Regions from separate parts of the Bacillus safensis genome, predicted to be linked through region 1. Evidence: riboswitches for the same ligand, from Rfam matches in the RefSeq annotation. Region 1 holds a riboswitch; each other region holds the start of a gene.
What was found. A riboswitch is a leader RNA that binds a small molecule or an ion and turns the genes downstream of it on or off. The one in region 1 is predicted to bind thiamine pyrophosphate.
Positions count from the first base shown of each region.

Region 2: it holds a riboswitch for thiamine pyrophosphate, as region 1 does, so the genes downstream of both, tenA (thiaminase II) here and thiC (phosphomethylpyrimidine synthase ThiC) in region 1, are expected to answer to the same signal.
Region 3: it holds a riboswitch for thiamine pyrophosphate, as region 1 does, so the genes downstream of both, thiT (energy-coupled thiamine transporter ThiT) here and thiC (phosphomethylpyrimidine synthase ThiC) in region 1, are expected to answer to the same signal.
Region 4: it holds a riboswitch for thiamine pyrophosphate, as region 1 does, so the genes downstream of both, tenA (thiaminase II) here and thiC (phosphomethylpyrimidine synthase ThiC) in region 1, are expected to answer to the same signal.

Region 1 covers NZ_CP154909.1:2,418,718-2,421,856, forward strand. The annotation lists gene thiC (phosphomethylpyrimidine synthase ThiC) at 1-1,187, opposite strand, end outside; TPP riboswitch at 1,314-1,422, opposite strand; gene AAYR28_RS12450 (LysE family transporter) at 1,658-2,290, shown strand; gene AAYR28_RS12455 (YhcN/YlaJ family sporulation lipoprotein) at 2,336-2,953, opposite strand; gene safA (SafA/ExsA family spore coat assembly protein) at 3,087-3,139, opposite strand, start outside.
Region 2 covers NZ_CP154909.1:3,516,138-3,519,276, forward strand. The annotation lists gene AAYR28_RS18100 (ABC transporter ATP-binding protein) at 1-75, opposite strand, end outside; gene AAYR28_RS18105 (ECF transporter S component) at 50-649, opposite strand; gene tenA (thiaminase II) at 646-1,332, opposite strand; TPP riboswitch at 1,420-1,523, opposite strand; gene AAYR28_RS18115 (hypothetical protein) at 1,580-2,707, opposite strand; gene AAYR28_RS18120 (type 1 glutamine amidotransferase domain-containing protein) at 2,849-3,139, opposite strand, start outside.
Region 3 covers NZ_CP154909.1:2,730,626-2,733,764, reverse strand. The annotation lists gene AAYR28_RS14095 (GNAT family N-acetyltransferase) at 1-547, shown strand, start outside; gene AAYR28_RS14090 (hypothetical protein) at 507-695, opposite strand; gene thiT (energy-coupled thiamine transporter ThiT) at 788-1,363, opposite strand; TPP riboswitch at 1,462-1,563, opposite strand; rRNA gene AAYR28_RS14080 (16S ribosomal RNA) at 1,999-3,139, shown strand, end outside.
Region 4 covers NZ_CP154909.1:1,114,055-1,117,193, reverse strand. The annotation lists gene thiO (glycine oxidase ThiO) at 1-428, opposite strand, end outside; gene tenI (thiazole tautomerase TenI) at 412-1,029, opposite strand; gene tenA (thiaminase II) at 1,004-1,714, opposite strand; TPP riboswitch at 1,793-1,902, opposite strand; gene AAYR28_RS05580 (monovalent cation:proton antiporter family protein) at 1,962-3,139, opposite strand, start outside.

The sequences.
Region 1 (3,139 bases):
GGCCCTTCAATCATCACCTGCACATCATGTTTCCAAGCGATCTCTGTTAACTCACCTAACGTTTCCAGCTCTGCAAACTGCGCCTCATCATTGGCATCAGCAATCGAACCTGGTCTTAGTCCATCTCCAAGTGAAAAGGCAATATCATACGTTTTCATAATTTCACAAATGTCTTCGAAGTGCGTGTAGAGGAAATTCTCTTGATGATGAGCAAGACACCATCTTGCCATAATTGCCCCGCCTCTTGAAACAATTCCGGTCACCCGATCAACTGTTAGCGGAATATATCTTAACAGCACGCCCGCATGAATTGTAAAATAATCTACACCTTGTTCTGCTTGTTCAATTAATGTGTCCCTGTACACGTCCCACGTCAAATCTTCTGGGACTCCATTCACTTTTTCAAGGGCCTGATAAATAGGAACGGTTCCTACTGGAACTGGGCAATTCCGAATGATCCATTCTCTCGTTGTATGAATATCCTTTCCAGTAGACAGATCCATCATTGTATCTGCCCCCCATCTGATCGCCCATGTCATCTTTTCTACCTCTTCATTAATGGATGACGTGACAGCTGAATTGCCAATATTCGCATTGATTTTGACATGAAAATTCCTTCCGATAATCATTGGTTCACTTTCTGGATGGTTAATATTCGAAGGAATAACGGCTCTTCCGCTCGCTACTTCCTCTCTAACGAACTCAGGGCTTAGCTCTTCTCTTATTGCGATAAACTCCATTTCAGGCGTAATGATGCCTTTTTTGGCATAATGCATTTGCGTCACGCGCGCTCCTTGTTTCGCGCGGAGCGGCTTATGATGAAAATCAGTTTGGACAGAATGGAAGGACTCCTTCTCCCTTGACCGATATCCGTTATCTTCCGGTTTTACATGACGCCCTTCATAGCTTTCTGTATCTCCTCTTTCTTCAATCCATGCTGCCCTAAGACGCTTTAATCCTTTTGTGACGTCAATATGAACGTTCTCATCAGTGTACGGTCCACTCGTATCGTATACACGGACTGGTTCATTTTTTATGTCGCCCGCCTCTGTCACAGTATGTGAGAGCGCAATCTCTCTTTTCGGCACTAAGATATCGGGCCTTGATCCTTTCTCATACACCTTTCGGCTGCCATCAAAGCTGGATAATAATGATTGGTTGGATGGGACACTTTTCTTTTCCTTCATTTGCTGTTCTCTCCTTTTCTTCTTGTCACCGGACAGGATGGAATCAGCACCAGCAAAAAACCAGGCTCTATTTAAAGAACCTGGTTTCGTCGTCAGAAATAAACATGCATATCATTGATAGGATACATGCATCATCTTCAACTTCCCCACGCTGGTACGAGCCAGATCAGGTCCAAAGGGTTAAGAAGTTTATGCTTCTCTCTCAGCCCATTTACGGGCACCCCTAGTCATTTTTATTGATTTCCACATCAGTGTAGCATAGAGACATCATGAAGAAAAGAAGATTCAGGAAAATAGTTCCTTTCCCCTACAAGCTTTATGGATTATATTGATATACAGATTTCTATACATGATCTGTCTCTCTCATTTCAATTAAATCTGAAATAATCGTTGATCCTTTTCTCCTATTATGTATAATTAATCTAAACGGAGAATTTTTATACAATTTATTCAAAGGAAGTTCTAGTCGATTGCAAACATTTCTCACATTTATCGTCGTAGGATTCTCAATTGCTCTGCCTGTTGGAGCGATCACGGTTGAAATGACAAAACAGGGACTCAAAAACGGATTCTTTCATGGTTTAACTGTCGGAGCAGGCGGTATGACCATAGACTTATTACTTATCTTGGCTTTATATGCTGGATTTGCTCAGTTTTTATCTTTGCCGTTTGTTCAAATCCCGCTCTGGCTGATCGGAGCTGTATTTTTAATGATTCTCGCATACGACTCCATTAAACACGCGGATCAAGATATCCATTTAGCAGGAGAAAAGGTCAATAAATCATTCGCAAAAACATATCGAAACGGCTTGCTCGTGGCGGTATCTCCTGGAAATCTTGTGTTCTGGGTTTCTGTTTTTGGTGCTGTACTTGCGGATGCGTATACAAAAACAGATTCATCTGAATTTATGCTGGCTGCCGGCGGTATCTTGGCAGGGATTTTCCTTCATGACATCGGTCTTCTCACACTTGTATCGTTAACAAGAAAAGTGATGAATCGGACGATGATCAAGTGGACATCCATTATTGCTGGTATTTTATTACTAGGGTTTGGCTGTTATTTCTTTTACGAATTTTATATAGGCATCAAGGTTTATTTTTAAGAAAAGGCTAAAGTTCGTGATGAACTTTAGCCTTTTTGTGTCAAACTATCGGGTCATGCCTGTTTGGCCTGTTTCAAATTGCGTTCTTCTCATGTCTCTAAAGCGTGTGAATGCACCTTCATCTTTTATGACTTGGACTGCTCTTCCATCCGCATAACGAGTCGCTGCTTCTTCTACTTGTGATACGCCTTCTGACGTCAGGCGGCCATCTGATTTAATGGCAATATACACATTCTCATCCGTCACCATGACTTGAGAGTCTGCCACGTGATTCATTTTATTGACGCGGTTGGCAATTTTTCTTGAACGCTGAATGTTCTCTTGTTTATCATAGCCTGAGAACGACATTTGGTTATGATAATTCATATCTCCATGACTGTAGCGTCCATCTCCACCTGTGAGAGGCATTCGATCATCCGTTTGAGGACGTGTACGGTAATCAACATTTGTTGTATTTCTCCCGTTCATTCCCTCCATAAGTTCAGAAACTGGTCCTTGATGATCTTGGTTGTTGTCTTCTGCTCGTTGATTTGAATGATAACCAACCGGCTGGCCTGATTGATTATGACGTGTATCGACACCTGCGTTATTATTTGCACCACATGCCGTTAAACCAATAGGAAGAAGCACTAATGCGATTGTTTTTTGCCATTTTTGTCTCAAACGAAAAACCCCCTGTACAAATTCAATCTCATGAGCGCGAAACAGGCTCTGTTTTAGCATGTACAGTTAGGAAAAAAATCAAGCTGTCAGTTATAAACAAAAAAAGGAACGATTGAGATCGTTCCTTCTGTCATTAATCTTCTTCCTCTTCCTCCGGCCTTGCAAAAACGGATTGACCTGGATATG
Region 2 (3,139 bases), 1.1 Mb from region 1:
GATTTGATGCAAAACGGGCTTAGGCTGTTCATAAAAACGGACAGAGAGTTCATTGCACGCGAGAAATGAATTCATGCTGTTCACCTTTGTTTCGTTTTTCTTTCATGATGGCATATTGATTCAGTACACCTGTTTTGGATAGTGCGTCCACCACCACTTTCGCAAGGCAGCCGCCAAGTATCATTCCACTAATGATTTGAGTCACAAGCGTCATAAGTAAAACTTGAGGCGTGTAATATCCAAAGCCTTTTGCCACGAAACTGTAAGACATCGCTCCGATAGCGGCAAAGGCACCAGAGAGCATCAGTGTCCACATGCGATACCGTTTATAACCAAAAAGAGCAAAGGCGATTTCTGCCCCAAGCCCTTGGCATACACCAATCAGCAGAGCTGAAAGTCCAAAGTGGCTTCCTGTCAATAATTCCACAGCAGCGGCGGCTGTTTCCGCAATCAGAGCAGCTCCCGGCTTTTGAATGATATATGCAACGATTGGACTGGCAATGACCCATATTCCAAACATGATGTTGCCTCCTGCTGGGCCCACAAGTGCTGTAATCGGTAAGTATAGCGTGGACCATCCTAAATAGATCACACCGCACGCAACGGATAAAATCACTGCAAGGACGACTTCTTTCATCTTCCATGTCATGATGTATGCACCTCCAGTTGAACTGGCCACTCTTCAACAGTAAAGGCCATTTCCCAAAACTTGTACTCGAGCTGGCAGCTTAAGATAAAATGCTGTTTCATTTTTTCCTTTTCCTTCTCACTTGCTGCTTCCGCCAACTGATCGAGCCGCTTGCAAAGCTCACCTGTAACAGAATCGGTTAATCCTCCATAAAACGTGATCCACTCATAAAACGGATGTGACGGGTCTGGCTGCACATCTGTAAGCATTCGTTTCCCTATTTCCCAATATGTCCAAGGACATGGAAGCAGGACAGCGATGATTTCACCAAGCGTGCCTTCTTGCGCGACTTGCAGCATGTGATGAATATAGTGATGAGCACTCGGAGCCAAAGAAGCACCTTGGAGCTCATCATATGCTACTCCTGCCACTCGGCAAAGGTTTTGATGAGGATGCGTCTCACTATCTAGTACAAACGCAATCTGCTGATGAAAAAACGCAATATCCTCTCTGTCTGTACATCTGCTGAGCGCTGCTGCATAAATTTTAATGAATGCTTGTAAGTATTCTGCATCTTGTTTGACGTAATGAATGATTTGTTCCTTTTCCAGCTTTCCTGCTGCCAGGCCTCTGACGAACGGATGCTGATAAATGGCTTCAAATAACGGTTCTGCTTCTTTCCTTAATTGCGTAGAAAATGTCATAAAAAAAGCCTCCTCTTCTTCAGTTGAATAAATGAAAAAGCCACCCCAAATGGAGCGGCCTTCTTATCAATTCAATCATGAATAAGACAAGGTCCAGCTCCACTTCCCTCCGCTAGTACGAACTAGATCAGGTTCAAAGGGTCCAAGATTTTCTCTTGTCTCAGTCATACATGACTCCCCTAGTGGACTTTTGTCATTTAATTATCTTTACTCTACACATGTGGCGATTTGATGTCAACCGCCTTTCTTAATTCAACGTTCTGATTGTTGGCAGCTTCTCGATCCCTGCAGCATAGTAGAAATTCAGCACACTGAAGAAATCAATCGGCTTTCCTGTTTTTAAATCTACAGCTAAAATATGATCACCGTAATTTGTCATATCATCAATATCTAAGCGTCTTGGTGTTGTCTTCCCGAGTGTATCAACAAAGGTATCATGGTAATATTGCCCGCTTGCATATGATGATTGATGGTACATAAACAATGTCTCAACATCTAAGTAAACGAGGATGGCTTCTGAGGAGCTCGCATAAGGAGCTGAGTATGACACAGGAGCCGAAATGTTTTTTACTTTCACACTTGAGATTGAATGAGTTCTTTGCTCGTATTTTCCATCATAAGAGAAATAAAAAACACGCTCCCATTCATAATTTGCTGTCTTTGTTTGCTTATTGTATACTTTTGTACCATTTGCAAATACATCACCGTTTGCATACTCAGCTACAAAATATTGCAAGGTGGACGAAAGAGATACAGCCCCCGTGAAATTGGGCGGGTTTTTTGCATTTACTTGTATCGTGTAGGAATCTCCAAATTCTCCGCCGCTTGTAATACCGAATGCATAATCACCTGCTGGTAAGTTGGTCAATCCAAGCAGGCTGCCTGCCGGTTGAATCAAATCTGTCGGGTAGGCTTGTCCTGTTTCATAATCAACAACAAATAATTGAACAAAATAATCAGGGTTTGAAGAGGTAATCCGGCTGATGAGTGCCTGAGGTGAAGATGTGCTTAAAAACCATAAATCAACTGGGTCGTCCTCTGTTAAGACAGCCGATTGATTAATAGCTAGTCCATCAATGGAGCGAACGGCAGACGTGCGCATTTTGCCTTCTTTAGCAGCTTTTCGTTTGATACTGATTCCTTTCTTCTTATTCACTTTAAATGATTTTTTCACTTGCTTCTGTTGAATAGCGGTTCCTTCATCCTGCTTTTCAAACGATTCTTGCACTTGCTGAATCGCTTTTTCCGTCAGTGGTGATATTTTCCCTTCTGATTTCGGTGCTTCTTCTGCTTTTAATGCTGGTGACAACAAACCTGTTGCGACGAGTAAAACAGATAGTAAAGCTGCGGTGATTTTGACATAAAATGCTCTCACAGGAACATCCCCTTTTTCCTCATTTGGGTTTTTTACCCTGTGATTATTTTACCATTATTCTAATTACTGTTTTGGTCTTTTTTGGGACATTTTTATAACAAAAAAACCAGCCGCATGAGTCACGACTGGTTTTTGATCGTTTTATGCAATAGTTTTGACAAACAAGCGTGCTGTTTCTGCACTTGATCCCGGGTTTTGTCCAGTGATGATTTGTCCGTCAACGACAGCAAATGGCGCAAAGGCGTCTCCTTTTTCAAACGCTGCCCCCTGCTCACGAAGTTTTGTTTCCAATAAAAATGGAACTTTTGATGTCAGCTGCACGGCTTCCTCTTCTTCGTTTGTGAAGCCTGTGATTTTTTTGCCTTCGATAAATGATTTGCCATTTTCATCCTTCACATCAACGAATGCTGAAACGCCATGACAAACGGCTCC
Region 3 (3,139 bases), 310 kb from region 1:
GAGACATGCTGTACATCAAGATATTCCTAAAATCGCCGAAATACATGTGAAGAGCTGGCAAACGACTTATCAAGGCATTATTAATCAGGATTATTTGGATGGTTTAAATATAAAAGATCGGAAAGAGAGCTGGAGAAAAAGATCGCTTGAAGGCACGTTTGTCGCAGAAGATGCGGATGGCGTATTTGGTTTTGCTTCTTTCGGAAAACAACGTGACGAACGTTATTCTACATATGATGGAGAGCTGTATGCCATCTATTTATTACAACAGAAACAGAAATCAGGTGCGGGTATTGCTTTAATTGCTAAAGGTGTCGATTATTTAATAGAAAAAGGGTATCAGAGGTTGATGCTATGGGTGTTTGAGCAAAATTCGGCAAAACAATTTTATCAAAAACTTCAACCTAGTTTTGTCGTTACCAGCCAGTTCGAGCTGGCTGGCGAGAACCATAATGAAATAGGGTATGGATGGGAGCTCTCTATATTGAATAACCATGTACAGCGGATTAAATCGTCAGCTTCCAGTAATAATGAGAGAAAAAAGTGAAGAGCACAGCAAGCAGCATGTAAGAAATAAACGGTGAAGCTTCTACTTTTCCTTTCACGCCTGCTATTTTTAAAGCTTCATAGAAACCTGCCAAAAAATAAGCAAGACTGAGAATATAGCAGCACAGCATAATGGAGTAAGGGCTCATTGTCGTACCTCCAGCATGAAATCTTCTATTATTAATAGATTCCATAGAGCAGCAAATTATGCATAAAAAAATAACCAGCTGAAATCAGCCGGTTATTTTTGACGAGGAAAAACCAAACGAGATGCACTTGGGATGAGTATACAAAGAACGATACTGCAAATAATAAATGAAGGAACCATATATGTGCTGTTATAAATTAAAGAGTAGACCCATCCTGGTGTTCCTTTCGGTGCATATTGAGAGAAGAAAACGACGCCAGAAATAAAGAACGTCAGCAGTCTGAATAAACTAGCAACAAAAACAGCTAAGGTAATATAGAAGAATTGCTGTTTTCGCTTTTGATCCTGAATGGCTTTTTTGATCAGTCCAGAAAACAGGCCGCTTAAAGAAATGACAACGGATGCAACGAAGTAATCGAGGAATCCTTGAACAGGTGTAGCGATGATCGGGCTATTCATCAGCTGAAGACCTGCGATTAACACACCGATGATAAATCCGGTAGATATTCCCCATCTAATAGACATGAGAATAACGGGAATCATAATCAGCGCAAGAGAACCGCCATTGGGCATTCTTAAAAAGAGACCTGATAAGTAATCTAATACAAGAGCAAGTGAAGTCATAATCGCGATTTCCATCAGTCGTACCAATTGATTTGATTGCTGCATAAAAAAATCTCCTTTTTCATGAATTGAGCAAGGAGAGACCGTGTAAGGATGAGTATGTTATTCATAGAAAAACATATCGATTTGAATACACCGTATGTATTCAAGTGATTCCACATTCCTACTTCAGTATTAACTGACAGGTTCAAAGGGTCAGAACAACGAATGTTCACTCTCAGCACAAAGCTCCCCCTGCGGTTATTTAGTTTCAATCTATTATAAATATACTAAAGACCTGCAGGATCAACAATAGACAATTCCCGAGATAAGCAGCATTTGTATCAATATATAGGAAGAGATAAGGAAAAATAAATTATTTAGAAAAAATACTTGTTTCTTCTTTCAAAAGGTGTTATATTTGTATTCGCCGCTGAAACAGCGCGGTTGATAAATAACATTAAGAAAAAAGTTGTTGACTTTATCTTGATAGAATGTTATATTAATAAAGTCGCCTCTGAGAGACGACGAAGATGATCTTTGAAAACTAAACAAGACAAAACGTACCTGTTAATTCGAGTTTTTATAAAAAAATCCTATGAAACTTCATAGGTAGTCAGTCAAACTGGCGAGGCAGGAAATGATCACATGCTAAGTTCGCTACATCGTGTAGCAACGCATGTGTGATATGCATCCTGCATACCTCGGAGAGTTTGATCCTGGCTCAGGACGAACGCTGGCGGCGTGCCTAATACATGCAAGTCGAGCGGACAGAAGGGAGCTTGCTCCCGGATGTTAGCGGCGGACGGGTGAGTAACACGTGGGTAACCTGCCTGTAAGACTGGGATAACTCCGGGAAACCGGAGCTAATACCGGATAGTTCCTTGAACCGCATGGTTCAAGGATGAAAGACGGTTTCGGCTGTCACTTACAGATGGACCCGCGGCGCATTAGCTAGTTGGTGGGGTAATGGCTCACCAAGGCGACGATGCGTAGCCGACCTGAGAGGGTGATCGGCCACACTGGGACTGAGACACGGCCCAGACTCCTACGGGAGGCAGCAGTAGGGAATCTTCCGCAATGGACGAAAGTCTGACGGAGCAACGCCGCGTGAGTGATGAAGGTTTTCGGATCGTAAAGCTCTGTTGTTAGGGAAGAACAAGTGCGAGAGTAACTGCTCGCACCTTGACGGTACCTAACCAGAAAGCCACGGCTAACTACGTGCCAGCAGCCGCGGTAATACGTAGGTGGCAAGCGTTGTCCGGAATTATTGGGCGTAAAGGGCTCGCAGGCGGTTTCTTAAGTCTGATGTGAAAGCCCCCGGCTCAACCGGGGAGGGTCATTGGAAACTGGGAAACTTGAGTGCAGAAGAGGAGAGTGGAATTCCACGTGTAGCGGTGAAATGCGTAGAGATGTGGAGGAACACCAGTGGCGAAGGCGACTCTCTGGTCTGTAACTGACGCTGAGGAGCGAAAGCGTGGGGAGCGAACAGGATTAGATACCCTGGTAGTCCACGCCGTAAACGATGAGTGCTAAGTGTTAGGGGGTTTCCGCCCCTTAGTGCTGCAGCTAACGCATTAAGCACTCCGCCTGGGGAGTACGGTCGCAAGACTGAAACTCAAAGGAATTGACGGGGGCCCGCACAAGCGGTGGAGCATGTGGTTTAATTCGAAGCAACGCGAAGAACCTTACCAGGTCTTGACATCCTCTGACAACCCTAGAGATAGGGCTTTCCCTTCGGGGACAGAGTGACAGGTGGTGCATGGTTGTCGTCAGCTCGTGTCGTGAGATGTTGGGTTAAGTCCCGCAACGAGCGCAACCCTTGATCTTAGTTGCCAGCAT
Region 4 (3,139 bases), 1.3 Mb from region 1:
ATCAAACCTGCTCCCAGCATGTGATCTGTAACTTGAGGCATGCATTTTTTTACGCTGCTTGCGTCAAGCCATTTAAATGTAGACAAATGCTGCATCTGGCAAAGGGCTTGTTTCTCTTCTTCTGTAAAGGCGACCTTCATGATACCGCCCGCTGAAGTTCGAATATCAATGCCTGATTCATGAAGAAGATCGACTTTTAATTTTTCGTACAATGCCTGGCTTGCTCTGCCTGCCTGAAAGAAAACATCCTCATGACCCTCTCCTTCAGCATGTGCACCGAGCATCCCGGCAGCCGCACTTGTCGTTTGCTTCCCTATCTCATTCGCTTCAAATAAGACCACCTGTTTTCCTGCTTTTGCAAGGTGATAGGCGATGGAGACCCCTATGATTCCACCACCAATGATTGCAACGTCATAATGCTTTTTCATAAGGATTCTCCTTTACCTTTTCAGAAAATGCTTGTGCCATCATACGCGGCTGATGATGAGCAAAAATCCCAGACATGACAGCAATTCCTTTCACATTTGCTTGTTTCAATTCTGGAACTCGTTCTGGGGTCACCCCGCCGATGGCCACCACTGGAATCGTTAGTGCAGAAGTCAGTTTCTTCACAAGCTGTACACCTCTTGCCTGAAGTCCTGGTTTACAAGAGGTGGCATATACGTGCCCAAACATGACATACTCTGCTCCATTTTTCTCTGCTGCTTTCGCTTCTTCTATCGAATGGACAGATACTCCCGCATGAAGGTGAGGAAATTTTTTTCGCAGTTCTTTTGGCGAAAAGCTGTGGCCCGGCAGATGCACCCTGTGAATATTGGTAAGCAGCGCAACGTCTACTCGGTCATTGATGACGAGCTTTTCTTTCGGCACACCTTCTAAAAGGAGATTCTTCACGAGATCAACAAGCTCACTTGCTGTTTTAGACCTTTCCCGAATATGAATAAAATCCACTTCAGACGCTATGGCTTTTATTTGTTTGATCAGTTCATCCGCAGGAAACGAATCATTTGTCACTGCGTGGAGTTCCATTTGCACCAACCCCATCTAAGCATGCTGTTTGCCACATTTCTTTTTGATACGCCATCTCCCAGAAGTGATATTCGTAATAGCTTGAAATCACGAAATTTTCTTTCATATTGGCCCGTACATGGTCTGGTGCTTTTTCTGCTAGTTCATCAAAGCGGTTCACTTGTTCGAAGACGAGTTCCTTAAACCAATCGCCTCCGTATGTCAAAATCCATTCTTGGTAAATTGGATGGTCAGGTGTTGTTTGTTTCAGCTTTTCACCTACCTCATAATAGAGCCAGTAACATGGTAATAACGCGGCTAAAATCTCTTCAAACCGTCCGCTTTTTACAGATCGGTACATATGAGAGGTATACGCATAAGCAGTGGGGGAAGGCTTAAAGTTCTCAATGGCTTCATCAGAAATCTGCAGAAGCTCTGTAAATTTCCTATGCAGCGACAGCTCTGCTTCATACGTCCCCTGAGCATGATACGCCATTCTGCCCGTCGTATGTAAGTCCTCACTAATCGCCGCTCCATATGCCTGCACCTTTGCAAAATGAGTTAAATAATACGAATCCTGCATCACGTAATAGGTGAAACGATCGAGTGAAAGTGTGCCATCTCCAATCCCTTTGACAAAAGGATGTGTAAAGCTTCCATTCCACCATGCTGCTGCAGCCTCTTTACATTCTGTTGAAAACGTCATTTTTCTCTCCTCCTGTTTTTCCATATAAAAAAGCCACTTTCCGCGTGGAAAGTGGCTTGGAATTTGTAAAAAGCATAGTCAAAAACCGCACCACTTCCCTACGCAGGTATGAACCTGTTCAGGTAATGAGGGTCTAAAAGTCGACACTTTTATCTCAGCCCTTTTAAAGGACTCCCCTAGTGGATCAAATATATGATGTTGTACCTCTATCTTAATCAGGAATTGTTCATTGGTCAAGGGTTCATTGTCATTCTAATTGGGCTCTTAGTCCTGCCACATATTCCCGGGAGCCCGATACAAGCACACGGTCGCCGCTTCTGAGTGTCGTATCTCCATGCGGTACTAAGCTGTCTATCCCTCTGAAAATACGGACAAATACCAAATCACCGGTGAAAGGAAATTCTCTCAGCATGACATTATGATAACGATGATTGTTCATTTGAATTTGATACAAAGAAGAATCCTCATTTGTTAGCAATCGAATCGCATCAGGTGCTTCAATCAAAGCTCTTAGCACCGTTTTAGATGACAGGAAAGTAGAAAACGTATCAATTCCCGCTTCCTTCAATGTCAGCTCTGCCTCTGCTTTGTTGACACTTGCAATGACTTGTTTTGAACCTTCTTCTTTTGCAAATAAAGCAATTTCCTTATTTTTCGTCTCACTGCCTGTTGCGACGACTAGGACATCCTCTTGGCCGACGCCTGCCTTTCTCAGCGTCTCATCATCGTATTGTTCAATTGATTCGACTTCAAAGATAGAGTCTGCCAGCAGCGCTTCCTTATTTTCTTGAAAAACATGCAAAATCCGAATGTCATATTCATCCTGATGTAAATCAAGTGTGACAGGTAAGGTCAGCTGATTAGCTCCAATAAAGGTCACACGCTTCTTATGGGCTGCCGCTTGTTCTTTTTTAAACAGCGCTTTAAACCAAACAGGTGTTAAAATACTCGTTAACACAGCAACTAAAATCAGCGCTCCTGACATTTTATGATCAATGACCCCGAGCCGCTCACCAATCGTCGCAGCTGCAATGACGAGAGATAAAGTTGAAGTTAATAAAAAGCCGGAGCCAATGACCTTTTTCATGTCATACCATTTTTTCAAATAAAGAATCGGAATGAGCTTACTTATAAGCAGCGCAATAAACAGCAGCGGAATCATGATCATGATGTTTGGGTCCTTAAACAGTGCCCATATATTCAGATCTACTCCGACCATCACAAAAAAGATCGGGATTAAAAATCCATAGCCAAATGAGTCCAGCTGCTGAACGAGCTCTTTATTTGGCGAAAGAAGGGACACAAGCACGCCAGCTAAAAACGCCCCAAGAATATTTTCAGCCCCGAGTGATTCAGATAAGGCAACTAAGACTATAATGAGAGTAAAGATTGCCCTTGTCCCAATTTGCACGGTCCCTTTAGACA